DNA from 2 places in the Arthrobacter sp. 1088 genome. Region 2 is predicted to be linked to the other one. Evidence: predicted binding sites of a transcription regulator. Region 2 holds the regulator's gene; the other holds the start of a gene.

Region 1 (8,365 bases), on a different contig from region 2:
CGGCCCGCCCGTGGTTCCATCCACGGGATAAACGGTCACATCAACGAAGGCGCACACCAACGGCAGTCCGGCGCTAAGCGCCACCTCGGCGGCACGCTCTACGACGACGGGACGCTGCCCGGGCATGACGCCTACCAGGATGGGGCCGATGAGGGCTTTGGGTACTGGGGTCCCCGTCATCGTAAAGCGCCTCCCGTCAGACTTTCTTCACAACGCTGGACTTGAGCTGCATGGGGCCGAACCCGTCCACCTTGCAATCAATATCGTGATCCCCCACGCCGTCGACCAGCCGGATGTTCCGCACTTTGGTGCCGACCTTGATGGCCGTGGCGCTGCCCTTCACTTTGAGGTCCTTGACCACTGTGACGGTGTCACCGTCACTCAGGATGTTGCCCACCGCGTCCTTGATGACATTCCCTTGCTCGTCGCTCCCGCTCATTGGTGACCATTCGTGGGCACATTCAGGGCAAACCAACAGCGCGCCCATCTGGTAGGTGTATTCACTGGAGCATTCGGGGCACGGAGGCAGGGAGTCGTTCACAGGGTAATTCTAAGGGGGCATCCACCGCTGGCCGGCCCTTCCAACCACGGCCCGGAAGCCTACCCCGGCACAAGGACATTATGAAAGGCGCGGCAGAATCTGTTGCCCCATGTCAGATCGACACATAGGCTCAATAATGTGAGTGGCGGGGACGGTGATCCGACAAGCGGTACCGACCAGCTACCCGTGAAGGAAAACAAGCATGGCTACAGGCACAGTGAAATGGTTCAACGCTGAAAAGGGCTTCGGATTTATTGCCCCGGACGACGGTGGACCGGATGTATTCGCCCACTATTCAGCAATCACGTCCAGCGGATACCGTTCCCTGGACGAGAACCAGAAGGTCCAGTTCGACATCACCCAGGGCCCCAAGGGACCTCAGGCGGAGAACATCCAGCCCCTCTAAACTCCCACAAAAAACCGGCCAGGCATGTTGTGCCTGGCCGGTTTTGTTGTTGCCGGAATCCGTGGAGCTAAGGGGATTTGAACCCCTGACCTCTTCGATGCGAACGAAGCGCTCTACCAACTGAGCTATAGCCCCTGGGCACGGCGTCTACGGCCGGGCCAGTGTCCTTAGGCTACAAAGTTTCCGACCGCTTTTCCAACCACGACACGAACGTTTCAGTGCCATACCTTTGCTCGGGCATGAGGTTGAGTCCCGCACGCAGGTAGGCGCCCATGGCGCCCGGGAGCGGGACTTCCAGAACCTTGCCCCGCGCGCCGGTAATGGCTTTCCATGACTCCGCCATGTCCTTCATGGCCAGCACTTCGGGCCCGCCAATGGTCCTGACGCGATGCCGCTCGGGAGAAGGCACCTCCAGCGCAGCTTCCAGCAATGCAGCGGCGGCTTCCCTGGGTGAAATCGTTTGGAAGCGCACTCCCTTGAATGCCGGAATCAACCGCACTTTTGCGCCTGCAGCAAAGATCATTTCCACCAGGCTGTGGAATTGTGTGGCCCTGATAACCACCGTATCCAGTTTGGCCCTCGCATAGACCCGTTCCTTGTCTGCCTTGGAAACGTAGAAGGAATACGTGCTCTGGTCACAGTTGATAATCGACAAGGCCACAGCCTTGCGCACCCCTGCCCGGTGAGCCGCGTCAAGAAGACGAGCGCCGCCGTCGGCGAATTCCTTTTGGGCTTTCCCGAACCGGCCTTCAAGGCAATCAATAACGACGTCGGCACCCGCCACCGCGGCCGCCAAACCATCACCCGTGGTGACGTCGCCGGCAAAGTAGGCCGCGCCGTCATGATGCTTCTCCGAACCGGCCGGCGGCACGTGGCGACTCAGGGCGGAAACCGTGTGCCCGGCGTCGAGCGCCTGGCGAACAACTTCACGGCCAACCTGGCCAGTGCCACCCGCAACACAGAGCGCGGTCATGCCGGGCTATGCGCGGCGACGCTGCAGGACATCGTCCAGATTGCTCAGGGCACTCTGTCCCTTCGATGCAGTTCGCACCTGCGCAACTGCTGCGGCCTCCGCCTGCTCAACACTTTGCTTTAGCACCGGCTTGCCCACAGGCTTGGGAGCTTCAGGAAGATCCAAGGGCTCCGGAGCGGGGCGCGGCGCCTTGGCGGCACCAACGTAGGTGGGCTTGGGAACCTCAACCGGTTCCCAGCTGGCATCTTCGGAACCAGCGGACTTGTCGCCAACAGAGTTGCTGCCGGCGGACTTGTCCCCAGCTGACTTGTCCCCAGCTGCCAAGGCAACAGCCAAGGCAGCCTGGCGTAGTTCCACGGCGGAAAGGCGTGCGGCCTCGGACTTTCCGGCCTCGGCGTCGAAAACCCGTGTTTCCTTGGCTTCGACAGGCGGTTCCTTAGGCAGGTACCGCGCGGGTGTCTGGATGGGCACCACCGGCGCAGCCCGACGCGCCCGGCGTTCGCGGAGATCCCGGAGGGCGAGCCGCCGCAAAGTCACCACGGCAAGTACCGAACCCGCGAACGACACCAACGGCAGCCAGACAGTACCCGTACCGAACAGCCGCAGCACGCCCGAAACAATGGCAGTCAGCAATAAAGCAAGGCCGGCCAAGGCCAGAGTGAGCCGGGCATAACGGATCGTAAAGGGAGTTGTGGGTGGCTTCCTGGCAGACGACTCAGCCACGCGGGATTCCTGCGGCGACGCCGGTGCTTTGCTGTGCATGGTCTCCATCGGTTTCTCCTGCCGGGGTGCCAAAGTCAGTACCACCCCTGCCTGCGTTTCGTCTGGTTCGTCGTCAAATGCCTCTGCTGAAACAGCGGCCGCCTGGACCTGCTGCCGTCTGTTCCGAAGAACGTAAGGAGCGACCCATACCATCCAAAGCGCGACAGTGACCACGAGTATCACTGAGCTGCTGAGAGGGAAGTCCACATTCAAAACCGTAGAAGCAAATCATCAGGGGCGGCGGCATTGCGGTCGGTGTGTCGCCGGCGAGTCCGCAAATGAATGGAGATACGGCTCAAAAGGGCCTATGACCTGCCCGTTCTTCCTCTGAGCCACCAGTCAAGGAGTCCCTGCGGAACTTCCTCCGACGTAAGCGCGAAAGACCGGTGATCTGCCCACTCGCCATTGATGTGCAAGTACCTCAACCGGTAGCCCTCGTCCCTGAATCCGAGCTTTTCCACCACCCGAAGACTTGGCGCGTTCTCAGGCCGGATATTGATTTCCATCCTGTGCAGGCCAAGGGTCCGGAAGCAGTGGTCCGTAGCCATCGCAACTGCAGTTGGAGCGATACCGTGCCCGGCGCGTTCCTTATCAACCCAGTAGCCAAGGGTCGCCATCATCGCCGAACCCCACACGATGGATGAGACCGTCAACTGCCCCACAATTTGAGGGTCACGGAAACCCTCGGTGCGCTCCGTGATGAGGAAGGGCAAAGCCGTAGCCTGCCGGGCTTGCGCATTCAGGGATGCCACCATTTGACGGTAACTGGGCAGGCGCCCACCCGGTGCAGGATTGGACGCCTCCCAAGGTGCAAGCCATTCACTGTTCCGCGAACGGACTTCAGACCACTCCCGCTTGTCGCGGTAACGGATTGGCCGGAGCACCAAGGCTCCGCTTTCCAGCGTTACCGGCCAGATCGCAGAGCCGTACACCGGTGTTATTTGGGAAGACCGGCAGTGAAGGTGGGCAGCCACTCGCGGAGCTCGGGGCCCAGGTCATCGCGTTCGCATGCCAACTCGATGCAGGCTTTCAAGTAGCTCAACTTGTCACCGGTGTCATAGCGGCGTCCACGGAAGACAACGCCATAAACGCCGTAGCCTTCGCCTTCCCCGGCAGCCAGAACTTCAAGGGCATCCGTCAGCTGGATCTCTCCGCCACGTCCGGGAGCGGTGTTTTCCAGGACGTCAAACACTGCCGGATGGAGAACGTAACGGCCGATCACCGCGAGGTTGGATGGAGCTTCCTCGGGGGACGGCTTTTCAACGAGCTGCTTGATGCGGACGTAGCCGTCCTCATCGCTATCCTCGACGTCGGCGCAACCATAGGCGCTGATCTTGGAAGGCTCAACTTCAATGAGGGCAACAACGGAACCGCCGGTTTTTTGCTGGACAGCGATCATTTCGCTCAGCAGGTCCTCACGGGGATCGATGAGGTCATCGCCCAGCAAGACCGCAAAAGGCTCATGCCCGACGTGCTGCTTTGCACGAAGGACTGCATGGCCGAGACCGTTGGGATCGCCCTGGCGGACATAGTGGATGTCACCCAGGTTGGTGGCGGACTGGATGGCTTCAAGCTTGGCAGTATCGCCCTTCTCTGCCAGCGTTGCTTCCAACGCCGGCACACGGTCAAAGTGATCTTCCAGGGCGCGCTTGCTGCGCCCGGTGATCATCAGGACGTCGTGCAGGCCAACCTTCACCGCTTCTTCGACGACGTACTGGATGGCTGGCTTGTCAACCACGGGCAGCATTTCCTTCGGCATCGCCTTTGTGGCGGGGAGGAACCTGGTACCAAGACCCGCTGCGGGGATGACGGCCTTACGGACAGCATTGTTATCGAGAGTCACCGGACTAATGTAACGGAAGGAATACATCAACGGGTAAACCCCCGCCGTGGCAAGACGCAGAAACAGCCCCTGGACTGGAGGGGATTTGCTGCTTTACGTACACCACGGTGGCCCGCGGGAATCTCATGATCGGACAAAAATGGCATCCAAGGAAGACATCCGCAGCAGCCGACGCCTGTACAGGCGCAGCCTCACCAAGGAGCTTGTAGCCCAGGCCGGCGAATCAATTGCACGGCACGGCTTGGCCTGGGCCCGGAAAATTTCGGCCGGATCGCCCACGACCTTCGCCATCTACGTGGGCGTCTCCCACGAGCCCCCAACCATGCCCTTGATCGCAGGGCTCCACAACGCCGGCCACCAGGTCCTGCTTCCTGTCTGCGAGGCCGGCCGCCAATTGAGCTGGGTGTACTGGACGCCGGAGACAGCCTTCGTCCGGTCCGACTACGCACCCATCGACGAACCCGAAGGCGAACGTTTGGACAGTGCTGTAGTGAGCTCTGTTGCGGGCATCTTCATGCCGGCCACGGCCGTCGACCGGGATGGCAACCGCATCGGACAGGGTGGCGGCTACTACGACCGGCTCCTCCAAGGCCTGGACAACTCCGGCGGGCGGCCACCCACCATTGCAGTGGTGTACGACGACGATGTGTTGCCTTCGGGAGCTATCCCCGCAGAGCCTTTTGACCGGCCGGTGCCGGAGGTGCTGACGCCCTCCGGAATCATCACGCTTGGCCGCGGGAGTGATCTCGATTGACCCATACGTGAAGTCCCGCATTTATATGCAGTTGGGAGATAGCGAACGAGCCGGATGCGGATGATAGAATTGGCACTCAGGCCCTGCGACTGCTAATGCGGAGATTCTCCGCCACGGCTCCACAGGACCTGAACTTTGTCCTGAAGGAGGAACTCAGTGCCCACATACGCATACGCCTGCAAAGACTGTGACCATGCCTTTGACATCGTCCAGTCCTTTTCTGACAGCTCCCTGACGGAGTGCCCTGAATGCCAGGGCGCGCTCCGCAAGAAGTTCAACAGCGTCGGCGTTGTCTTCAAGGGCTCGGGCTTCTACCGCACGGATTCGCGCGATGCCAAGGGCAGCACCGTCTCCGCCGCGCCCTCCTCCCCGGCGACTCCGGCCCCTGCTGCCACGCCTGCACCGGCGGCCGCAGCCGCTGCCAGTTAGCCGGCACTTTTCCACATAGGGCACCCGGCCGCTGTTGGGTGGCCGGGCCCGGTGGCTAACGTGGCGTCATGCCACTAAAGACAACCACTTCCCCAGTCCCCCGCCGCGAACGCCCCAGTCCGCCTGTCCGGGGCCGTGATAGCCCCCGGAACAAGCCCACAACCACGGCTGGCCATTTCCTCCCCCGGAAGCAGGGGCCACATCGCCAGATCAGGCTGGGCCGCAGGCAGAGCCTCAAGTTCTGGGTCACCCGGAACCGTCGGCTGACAGTTGCACTGCTGCTCTGCCTCGCCACAGGCATTACTGTCCAACAGCTAACCCCTGCCTCTGAGCAGCGCGTCAGCATTCTCGTCGCTGCCCATGACCTCGCAGCAGGCACCAACCTCACCGAGTCAGACTTCACCAATGTTGGTGTGCCGCCGGACCTCGCAATTTCCGGAGCCCTGGAGGATCACGTTTCACTGGTGGGCCGCCAGCTCGCCTCGCCTTTGGCCAAAGGGCAGATTCCCACTGAATCCAATCTTCTGGGGCCGGGACTTCTCACAGGCGCACCCGTAGGCTCAGCTGCGGTCCCCCTTCGAATGGCTGACCCTTCATCCATCCAGCTGCTGTCCCCGGGACAGCTGGTGAATGTAGTACTTACCGCCGCCGGGACATATGACGAATCCCGGCAAACTGAAGTCCTTGCCGCCTCCGTCCCTGTCCTATGGACATCTGCCCAAGGGGGTAAACCCGGCCAATGGCTGGGAACCAGCGACACAGACGGGTTGGTGGTAGTGGCTGCAAATCCTCCACAAGCAGAAAAGCTTGCCGGCGCATCAACGCAAGGCAAGCTTTTCTTTGTTTTGGTCAATCCCTAGGTTCGGTCAATCCCAGCGTTTGGTCGATCTCTATTGCCGGGCCTGGATTCGATGACGCAATCAGCCCCAATGCGGTGGCTTCTGCTCTTTCAACCACTGCTCATGGTCATAGTTGCCTTCGTCGCCCCAACGGCGGGGGTCGTCTTCAGCGGCCTTGGTGGGCAAGATGCCACCGGAGGCTTGCTTCGCCGCAGGAGTCTTTGTCTCCGCGGACTCTTCAGCGTTTTCGGCGCCCAAAGCTGCGGTCGGTTCGTCAGAGCCGCTGTCGTTGCCGGTTCCCTGTTCTTTCACTGGTGCTTCAGTCCCATCCTCTGGATCACTGGGGGTTGGAGTGCTGGCTTCTGCGTTGCCCGGTTCGCCACCTGGCCCCCTGCGATTTTCCACACTTGCCTGCCCGGGCTGCTGGGATTCCACCGATGACTGGGCACCTCCCGGGCTTTGCCGATGCGAAGCCCGGCTGTAGGAGGAACTGCTTGCGGAGGAACTGCTGTGCGGGGAACTGCTGTATGAGGAGCTTGCGTACGAGGAAGCCGCATTGTCCAGATTCAATTGTTCAACATCCATGTCCAGGAAGCCATGCTCCGCTTGGGGTACGGCCTGGGGAACATGGTTCTCAAGTCCCAAATAGGATCCGATTCGATCCGCGCACGACGAGGGATCGGTGAACACTTCGATGGTCCACAGGGACATGTAACGCCAGCCCATGCGTTCCAGCAGCTGGGGCCTCAGACGGCTGCGTTCGCGGACGCTCATGCGCCGGTAGCGTTCCGTGCCGTCGGACTCGATTGCCACCGGGGTGGGAATCTCGGCACCCTCCCGTCCAATGGTGTGGACGGGATCGGCAGCGGCGGCAATGTCCAGGACACCGTCATAGAGGTGCCAGACGCGGGCACCTCTGGCCCGCAACCTCTCGCCGAGATCGGCAACCAGGGGGTCCTCCCCCAAGGCCTGTTCGCTGGCAACGGCGCGCGAGGCAGGAGTTCCAAGGTTGCTGTTCCCGGACAGTTCACGGTCCAGCAGTTCGTAAAAGTCCACAGCCCCGTGGGCCAGGCGATCCAGATCCAGATCTTCCGGGCGGAAGCAGCTCAGGACGTGCATGGAACGGCGGGCGCGGGTCATAGCCAAGGCAAAGCGGTTTCGTCCGCCCTCCGCCGACAGGGGTCCGAACGAGTGCAAGGCGCGGCCATGAGGTGTCCGGCCGTAGCCGAGGGAGAAAATGACATGGTCACGCACCAGGCCTTGGGCTCGCTCAAGGTCAACCACGCGGAAGGACTCGGGGCCAGCACCGAAGAAGGCGGACAACAAGGGGTGGTTGGGCAATTGAAGCCTGATTGCCTCGCCAATCCGCGCAGCATGGCGCAGGCTGGCCGTGACCACAGCCAGGGAAGTCCGTGGCCGAAGCCTGGCGTGCTCGAAGACAAGGTCCACTACCCGGTTGACCTCCGCCGTAACGGACTCAACGCCCTCATGGTCGGCGCCCGGGAGTCCGGTTCCATCGGGGATGTACTCCACCAGGATCGAACGATCCAGGCCCGTCACCGAACTGCCATCGGGCAAACGCCGGAGGCCGCCGTCGTAGTAGTTCTTGCTCAACTGCAGGATGAGGTCCTCATCGACCGCCCGGTAGACCCAGTTCAGCTGCCAGGTGGGCAGGACGCGTGCCAGGGCCTTGAACGCGCTGTCCACGGTCTCGTGGCTGGCCACTCCCGCCACTGGAGGTTCCACGGCCACGCTGAAGGTGCGGGCATTCGCAATCTTCGCATCACCGAAGGCTATGACTTGCCGGGCTCGCGCAAT
Region 2 (8,365 bases):
AACGAGTTCGTGGGATCCATCATGGAGCTCTGCCAGAGCCGCCGTGGCCAGATGCGTGGCATGGACTACTTGTCCGAAGACCGCGTGGAGCTCCGTTACTGGATCCCGCTGGCCGAAATCGTCTTCGACTTCTTCGACCTCCTGAAGTCCAAGACACGCGGTTACGCATCACTGGACTGGAAGGCCGACGGCGAACAGGTCGCGGACCTTGTGAAGGTGGACATCCTTCTCCAGGGCGAGCAAGTGGATGCTTTCAGTGCCATCACCCACCGTGACAAGGCCTACGCCTACGGTGTGATGATGACCGGCAAGCTGCGCGAACTCATCCCGCGTCAGCAGTTCGAGGTGCCCATCCAGGCTGCCATCGGATCGCGCATCATTGCCCGGGAAAGCATTCGGGCCATCCGCAAGGACGTTCTTGCCAAGTGCTACGGCGGTGACATCACCCGTAAGCGCAAGCTGCTTGAGAAGCAGAAGGAAGGCAAGAAGCGCATGAAGATGGTGGGCCGGGTTGAAGTGCCCCAGGAGGCTTTCATTGCCGCGCTGACCACCGACGAGTCCAAGGACAAGGCCAAGAAGTAGATGCCCAGCGTCCTTCCTTTGGGCGACCCGGCACCTGCGGATGGCTTGTTGCCTCCGCAGGTGCTGACCGGCGTCGAGCACCGCAAGTTCGGGCTGTATGTGCATATCCCGTTCTGCGCGGTGCGGTGCGGCTATTGCGACTTCAATACCTATACGGCCACGGAGCTCGGCGGTGGGGCGTCGCAGGATGCTTATGCCCAAACGGCCGTCACCGAGCTGGACTTCGCGGCAACGGCCCTGAATGCTTCCGGCTTGCCGGAGCGGCCCCTGAGCACCGTATTCTTCGGCGGGGGAACACCCACGTTGCTCCCTGCCAAGGACTTGGCACGTATCCTGCGCGCCGCCGTCGGGCATTGGGGACTTGAGCCGGGCGCAGAGGTGACCACCGAAGCCAACCCCGACTCCGTGACGCCGGAATCGCTCAAGGTGCTCGCTGATGCCGGCTTTACGCGCGTCTCCTTCGGCATGCAGTCCGCGGTACCGCATGTGCTCAAAGTGCTGGATCGCACCCATACGCCCAGCCGTGTTCCGCTGGTGGTCCAGTGGGCGCGCGAGGCTGGCCTGGCCGTTAGCCTTGACCTCATCTACGGCACGCCGGGAGAGTCGATGGCGGATTGGCAACTGTCCCTTGAGACTGCCCTCTCCTACGAACCCGACCACATCAGCGCGTATGCCCTGATCGTTGAGGACGGCACAAAGCTGGCGGCCCAAATCCGCCGCGGCGAAGTCCCCGGAATCGACGACGACGACCACGCCGCCAAATATGAGCTCGCTGACAAATTGATCTCCGAAGCCGGCCTGACGTGGTACGAAGTCAGCAATTGGTCGAAAACGCCTGAACAAGCCTGCCGTCACAACCTTGCCTATTGGCGGGGCGATGACTGGTGGGGTATTGGTCCCGGCGCCCACTCCCACGTGGGCGGTGTCCGCTGGTGGAACGTTAAGCACCCCACGGCTTACGCCAACAGGCTGGCTGCAGGAGACTCGCCGGCAGCCGGCAGGGAAACCCTCGACGCCGACACCCGGGAAGTCGAGCGCATCATGCTTGAGGCGCGGCTCGGTACAGGGCTAGCGGTGGATGCGTTGGACAAAGTCGGCCGCCATGCGATGGCGGGACTTATCGCTGAAGAGCTGGTGGACCCGGTTGCGGCCTTCAAGGGTCGCCTGGTTCTTACGCTCAAAGGCCGGCTACTGGCGGACGCCGTGGTGCGCAGGATTCTGCCGGACTAACCGTCGGAAGAATCCTGCGGAGGCCCGGGACTACTTAATCCAGCGCAGGTTGAGCTTGTAGCGGTGGGGCTGCCCGTGGTTGACACGAATACCAGCCGAGACTGAGAAGCACGTAAGTGCTACCCAGATGCCCGTGGCGATGACTGCAAAGATATTTCCCACCAATGGAAGCAGAACAAGGATATTCGCCAGGACTGCTGCGATGGTCGGAGGGAGCGTGAAGTTCAGGGCTTCCTTGGATTCCTGCGCCGTAAACGGCCCGCGATCACGGAAGATCAGATAGATCAGCAGGGAGGGCAGGCATCCCAGAATTCCCCCGAAGTGCGCAAGGGTGGCCCACTGGCGGTCTTCGCTTGCCGTCAGTGGGAGTGCGTTTGCGGGCGCGCCATGGTACTGGGGCTGGCCTGCGGCGCTGCCCGGTTCTTCAGGAGCGTTCTCTGCCACGGTGTCTTCCCTTTGCTGTAAAGATGCTGCAGTGTTGCTGTCCCAGAATACTGGGTTCCGGGTCATCCCGGGACCAACGCCCCGTTACGTCCCCGGGAAAAGTGCGTTCAGGAAACGTAAATTCAGGACAAGACCGTCAGGCAGTGGTGAGGAAATCGATGACTTCCTCCACCCTTCCCAGCAGCGAGGCTTCCAGATCGGCGTAGGTGCGGACCGCACCAAGCAGGCGCTGCCAGCCGAGTCCAATGTCTTCGGCGGTTTCGTGCGGCCAACCGAAAGCGGTCAATATTCCGGTCTTCCAGTCAGTGCCGCGTGGAACGTCCGGCCACCGCTCAATACCCAGCACTTTTGGCCGGATCGCTTGCCAGACGTCTACGTACGGATGGCCCACGATCAGCACGTTTCCGGCGGCTCCGGGCACCGTCATGGCTTCTGCGGCGATGCGTGATTCCTTTGAGCCCGCTACCAGATGGTCTACCAGGATCCCAAGCCTGCGGCCGGGCCCGGGTGAGAACTCTGCGATCGCTGACTTGAGGTCGTCCACGCCGTGCAGCGGCTCTACGACGATGCCCTCAATGCGGAGATCATCGCCCCAGACTTTCTCCACCAGTTCGGCGTCGTGCTTGCCTTCCACCCAAATACGGCTCGCCTTGGCCACCTGGGCACGCTGGCCCAGGACCCTGACGGACCCGGATGCCGTTCGACCCGGCTGCAGAGATGAACCAGAAGCCGAACCAGGAGCCTTTGCCGCCGGCGGCATGAGGCGGATGGCCTGTCCTTCAAGCAGGAAACCGAATCCGAGCTGGAAGGACTTGGTTTTACCACGCCGGTCCTCAAGGGAGACGATGTGCATTCCCCCCGATTTCTCCACGCGGGTGACTTCGCCCACCCAGCCGGACTGGACGTCTTCAAGGACCATCCCGCGCTGGACGGCTACCTCGGGGAGCTGGCGTTGGGCAGGAGCGGACAGATCCTGCGGGCCCCACGTATCGAAAGCCAAGGACTTCATACCCCTTTGTGCTGGTTGTGCTGGGAATAACTCCCGCGGGCGGTTTCAATGCTAGCAACGTGCTGGCTCATACTAGACTTGTTAGCACTTAGGCATGTTGAGTGCTAAGTATTGGTCCGATGTAGGCCCGGACAGTCGTCAGGAGGTGTTGCAATGAGTGAGCCACGCAAGCTTGAGGTGCTGCGCGCAATCGTTGAGGATTATGTGCATTCCCGCGAGCCTGTTGGATCCAAGGCACTTGTGGAGCGGCACCATCTCGGCGTTTCAAGCGCCACCATCCGAAACGACATGGCCGTACTTGAAGAAGAGGGCCTGATCGCGGCGCCGCACACCAGTGCCGGCCGGATCCCAACGGACAAGGGCTATCGGCTGTTCGTGGACAGGATCTCGCAGGTCAAGCCGTTGTCCGCCGCGGAGCGTCGAGCCATCCACTCGCTGCTGGAAGGGCCGGACGACCTCGATGACATCCTTGAGCGCACCGTCAGGCTGCTGTCGCAACTGACCAACCAGGTCGCCGTCGTACAGTACCCGCACTCCAACCGCGCACTTGTCCGTCACGTTGAATTTGTCCTCCTGGCGCCCAAGCAGGTTCTGGTGGTCCTCATCGCAGATACAGGAAGCGTTGGCCAGAAGGTCATCGAGGCTGGCTCCGATGTCAGCAACGAGGCCTTGATGGCCCTGCGCTCCCGGTTCCTTGGCAGTATCGCGGGAACCCAGCTGGCGCTGCTGCCGCAGGTGCTGCCATCCGTCGTGGCGCTGTGCCCGCCGGACCTTCGCGCACTCGCGCAGCATCTTGCCCATGGTCTCCAGGCTTTGAGCGACACCAGCCGTGAAGAGCGCATCGTCATGGCCGGAACAGCCAACCTTGCCCGCTCCAATGTGGATTTCCCGTTGAGTATCGGGCCAGTGCTGGAAGCTCTTGAGGAACAAGTTGTCATGCTCCGGTTGTTGTCCGATATGGGGGATGATCCCCGCGGCGTGACAGTCAGCATCGGACGCGAGAATCCTTACGATGGCCTGGCCGAGGCCTCGGTCGTGGCAACGGGGTACGGCTCCGGAGCCAAGGTCGGAATCCTCGGACCGACCCGGATGGACTATCCCACCACCATGGCTGCCGTGCGCGCCGTGGCCCGCTACCTTTCCCGCATTCTCGGCGGCTGACGCCAGCCCGAGGTAAGAACCGCTTTACAACAAGGAAGAGATACCGACTTTGAGCAGCCACTATGACGTTTTGGGAGTCTCGCCGGAAGCCACCGGGGAAGAGATCAAAAAGGCGTACCGCAAGTTGGCGCGAAAGCTTCACCCGGACGTCAACCCCGGGGAGGATGTCGCGGAGCAGTTCAAAGCCGTGACGCATGCTTACGAAGTGCTGTCCGACCCCCAGAAGCGTCGCGTCTACGATGCCACCGGCAACGAGAATGGCACTGACAACGGCTTCGGCGGCGGCTACTCAGGCCAAGGCTTTGCCTTCCAGGACATCTTCGACACCTTCTTCGGCGGTGGCGGCGGACACGCTGGACCAGCCTCCCGTGTGCGTCGGGGCCAGGATGCACTCATCAGCGTCCGCATCGACCTCAAAGACGCCGTGTTCGGTGTCAACAAGAAGCTCGAAGTTGATACGGCAGTGGTTTGCCCCACGTGTGATGGCAGCTGCTGCCGGCCGGGCACCCACCCGGAGCGTTGTGACATTTGTGGCGGCAGTGGCCAGGTCCAGAGGGCCGTTCGATCCATCCTGGGCCAGGTCATGACCACGGCACCCTGTGGTTCCTGCGAAGGCTTCGGTACCGTCATCAAGGATCCCTGCAATGAGTGCAACGGCCAGGGCCGCATCCGTAGCCGCCGGTCCCTCACCATCAAGGTACCTGCCGGTGTTGCCACGGGTACGCGGATCCAGCTCTCCGGCCAGGGCGAAGCAGGACCGGCAGGCGGACCTGCCGGCGACCTCTACGTAGAGATCCGCGTCAACAGTGACTCCACCTATATCCGTGAAGGCGACGATCTGCACGCAACACTGAGCGTTCCGATGACGGCCGCTGCTTTGGGTACGGAACTGAGCCTGGAAACTTTTGACGGGCCCCAGGAGATCGACGTCAAGGCCGGCACCCAGTCCGGCGAGGTCATCACGCTTCGCGGTTTGGGTGTTACCCACCTCAGGGGCTACGGTCGCGGCGATCTCAAGGTGCACCTGCACGTTGAGACGCCGGTCAAGCTGGATCCGGCACAGGAAGAGCTTCTGCAGCAGCTTGCCAAGTTGCGGGGCGAGCAGTTCAGCGAAGGCAAACTCGTGGCCAGCGGCGGCATGTTCGCCAAGCTGCGGGACAAGCTCGGTAACCTGTAGCGGTGAGCAACCCCGTTTTCTTCACGCCTGCCGGGACCCTGGACGGTGTTGAGCCGGGCGCGTTGTTCGTCATCGACGGTGCGGAAGCCCGGCATGCCGTGACGGTGAAGCGCCTCACCGTCGGTGAGGCCGTGGACATTGCCGATGGCGCAGGAGCCCGCCTGACAGGCACGGTGGCAGAGGCCGGCCCTGGAAGTTTGTCCGTCATGGCATCCAGTGTGATTTTCGAGGACCAGCCGGATGTGCGTTTGGTGCTTGTCCAGGCATTGGCCAAGGGTGACCGCGACGAGTTGGCTATTGAAACGGCCACCGAACTGGGCATTGATGCAGTGATCCCTTGGCAGGCCGAGCGATCCATTGTCCGCTGGAAGGGGGATCGCGCTGCAAAGGCCCACGCCAAGTGGCAGTCTGTGGTCACTGCCGCGGCCAAGCAGGCCCGCAGGGCATGGATACCCGAGGTACGTCCCATCCTGGATTCCGCGGCGCTGGCAAAGGCTGTTGCTGCCGCAGACCTGGCTGTGATCCTTCACGAGGACGCCAAGAACCCTTTGCGGACCGTCCTTGAAGCGCCGCTCGTGGCTGAAGGCGGCGGGCTGGAGTCGCCGCGTGAAGTCCTCTTGATCGTGGGGCCGGAAGGTGGCATCTCGCCGCGCGAAGTGACGCGCCTCAGCGACGCCGGGGCGGTCACGGCTCTCTTGGGCCACCACGTCCTGAGGTCATCGACGGCGGGACCCGCCGCCGTCGTACTCGCCTCCGACGTCCTGGGCCGTTGGTAGGCCGTGGGGGCTGGCAGGCGAAACTACCCTGGGGACCCTGGCTTTAGCCGACGCTGAAAAGACGCGTATCCGTGGTGGATGTGTCTGCTTGCCCGGAGTCCTGAACCTGGGTCACGCGTAATTCGTATTTCCCTGGTTTCAGGGTTGCGCTGAAGGAGAACACACCGAATTGTCCCGGCTCGCCGGTGGCCTTTGTCTGGCCGGTCAACAGGCTGGTTTTCTCGCCGCTGCCGTTGTCCCGGAGAATCTGCCAGCTGACCGGCTTGGAGCTGTCAGTGCTGCGGCCGTTGAACTTAACGGCGCCGGCGGGCAGCGAGGTGTCCTCCTGCGGGTCGATAATCCACAGTGGCGCGACCAAGGAAGCGTCCCTGGCCATTGGTTGACCGAGCCGCACCTGGCCGAACGCCATGAAATCCGTGTGGCCGTCGACCAGAATGACCACCTGGATTTGCTGCCCTGAGTTGATCAAGCCCGACGACGACGCCGCTGCGGTGGCCGTGTAGACCAGCTGCTGTACAGCCCGTTGCGCCATCCCTGCATCGAGGTTGGAATTGAAGGCGTCCCGCGAGATATCAACCGTGATCACGTTCTTGCCCGAAATGGAGGTTGCCAGGCTGCCTGGGTCCTGCCAGGGAGTAAAGAAGTCGTGGTCCAACGGCTTTTCGGCCATCATGATCCGCAGTGCTGTGGTGACGGGGTTTCCGTCGCCGGAGATGTCCCTGAATTCGCGGTACAGGTAGACGTCTTCCTTGCTCCGTCCAATCCAGTAAACCGGGATCTTGGTGGACGCCTGGGTGGTCTCCAGGGGAGCATTGCTGGCCGGAGCTTCCTGGACGCTGACGGGCGGCGCGCTGGAGGTAGCTTGGGTGGGTCCACCGTTGGCGATACAGCCGGTCAGCAAAAGGACAGCAAGCATCGCAGGCGCGGCGACGGCGGACTTTTTCCGCTTTCGCCCGCCGGGCTGATGGCTTACTGACTGCACGATGGGGGTTCCTTGCCTTTGCGGCCGGTGGTTGTCGCCGACGCGTCGAACGGGCGTAGTCTGACTACCCGCTCTGCCAGCTTGGCATATCGTCGACGGCGGCTGGCAGGGTTTCCGGGCACTGGCGGCAACTGAAACAGGATTGATACCCGCTTGATGCCGAGTTGAGACAAAAAGTCGTCCCCCCGCGGCCCGTGCAAGGTGGACGAAGCCCGCGTGTACGCTCTTGTCGTTCCGGGCTGGCGTAGGATTGAAGGCATTCCGGCATATGGCCTGGCGGTTCAGCCAGTCCCGTTGTCGAAACGATGGACCAACTGTATTCCGACCGGAGGAGAAGAGGCCGCACGGCCACCACTATGAGTGAATCCCTGAATGGGCGGTTGCGGACCGGAAACGGGAACCCAGCCACCACCGAGTTCCCGCACACCTTACCGGGCACGCGCACGGAAATCGTCACGTTCGACAACTCCGATCAGATGGTTCACTCATTGGGCAGCCATGACGAAGCCTTGCGTTACATCGAGGAGCAGTTCCCGGACGTCAATTTCCACGTTCGCGGCAATGAATTGTCCATGTCCGGTCCCTCCACGGTCATTCCGCGCATCATGCGCCTCCTTGAGGAGGTCCGCGGACTGGTTGCCAGGGGAACCGTCGTTACGCCTGATGTCCTCCAGCAGCTCGTTTCCCTCCTGAGGACACAGTCAGTCCAGAATCCCGTGGATGTCCTTACCCACAACATTCTGTCGAGCCGTGGCAAAACCATCCGGCCCAAGACCCTGAACCAGAAGAACTATGTGGATGCCATCGATGCGAACACGGTGATCTTCGGTATTGGCCCGGCAGGTACTGGCAAGACCTACCTCGCCATGGCCAAGGCCGTGCAGGCTCTGCAACTCAAGGAAGTAAGCCGGATCATCCTGACCCGGCCCGCTGTTGAGGCGGGGGAGCGGCTGGGTTTCCTGCCGGGAACGCTGAGCGACAAGATCGACCCCTACCTGCGGCCG

Evidence for each region. Region 2 encodes HrcA, which represses chaperone genes, less so after heat shock. Its sites were predicted from a motif close to TTNGCACTCGNNNNNNNCGAGTGCNAA; they were not measured.
Region 1: the regulator HrcA is predicted to act here: its motif matches at 5,349-5,375, upstream of J2Y41_RS02720 (FmdB family zinc ribbon protein).

What each region holds. Positions count from the first base shown of each region.
Region 1 is NZ_JAVDSM010000001.1:596,326-604,690, reverse strand. Features, by position in the region: gene J2Y41_RS02765 (universal stress protein) at 1-180, opposite strand, end outside; gene J2Y41_RS02760 (zinc ribbon domain-containing protein YjdM) at 197-541, opposite strand; gene J2Y41_RS02755 (cold-shock protein) at 744-947, shown strand; tRNA gene J2Y41_RS02750 (tRNA-Ala) at 1,010-1,082, opposite strand; gene J2Y41_RS02745 (NAD(P)H-binding protein) at 1,120-1,920, opposite strand; gene J2Y41_RS02740 (hypothetical protein) at 1,927-2,856, opposite strand; gene J2Y41_RS02735 (GNAT family N-acetyltransferase) at 2,988-3,614, opposite strand; gene galU (UTP--glucose-1-phosphate uridylyltransferase GalU) at 3,620-4,552, opposite strand; gene J2Y41_RS02725 (5-formyltetrahydrofolate cyclo-ligase) at 4,665-5,279, shown strand; gene J2Y41_RS02720 (FmdB family zinc ribbon protein) at 5,436-5,708, shown strand; gene J2Y41_RS02715 (RcpC/CpaB family pilus assembly protein) at 5,777-6,568, shown strand; gene J2Y41_RS02710 (DUF4011 domain-containing protein) at 6,629-8,365, opposite strand, start outside.
Region 2 is NZ_JAVDSM010000009.1:36,241-44,605, reverse strand. Features, by position in the region: gene lepA (translation elongation factor 4) at 1-582, shown strand, start outside; gene hemW (radical SAM family heme chaperone HemW) at 583-1,812, shown strand; gene J2Y41_RS15155 (DUF4870 domain-containing protein) at 1,843-2,256, opposite strand; gene J2Y41_RS15150 (DUF3097 domain-containing protein) at 2,393-3,256, opposite strand; gene hrcA (heat-inducible transcriptional repressor HrcA) at 3,419-4,426, shown strand; gene dnaJ (molecular chaperone DnaJ) at 4,476-5,603, shown strand; gene J2Y41_RS15135 (16S rRNA (uracil(1498)-N(3))-methyltransferase) at 5,606-6,379, shown strand; gene J2Y41_RS15130 (GerMN domain-containing protein) at 6,423-7,295, opposite strand; gene J2Y41_RS15125 (PhoH family protein) at 7,718-8,365, shown strand, end outside.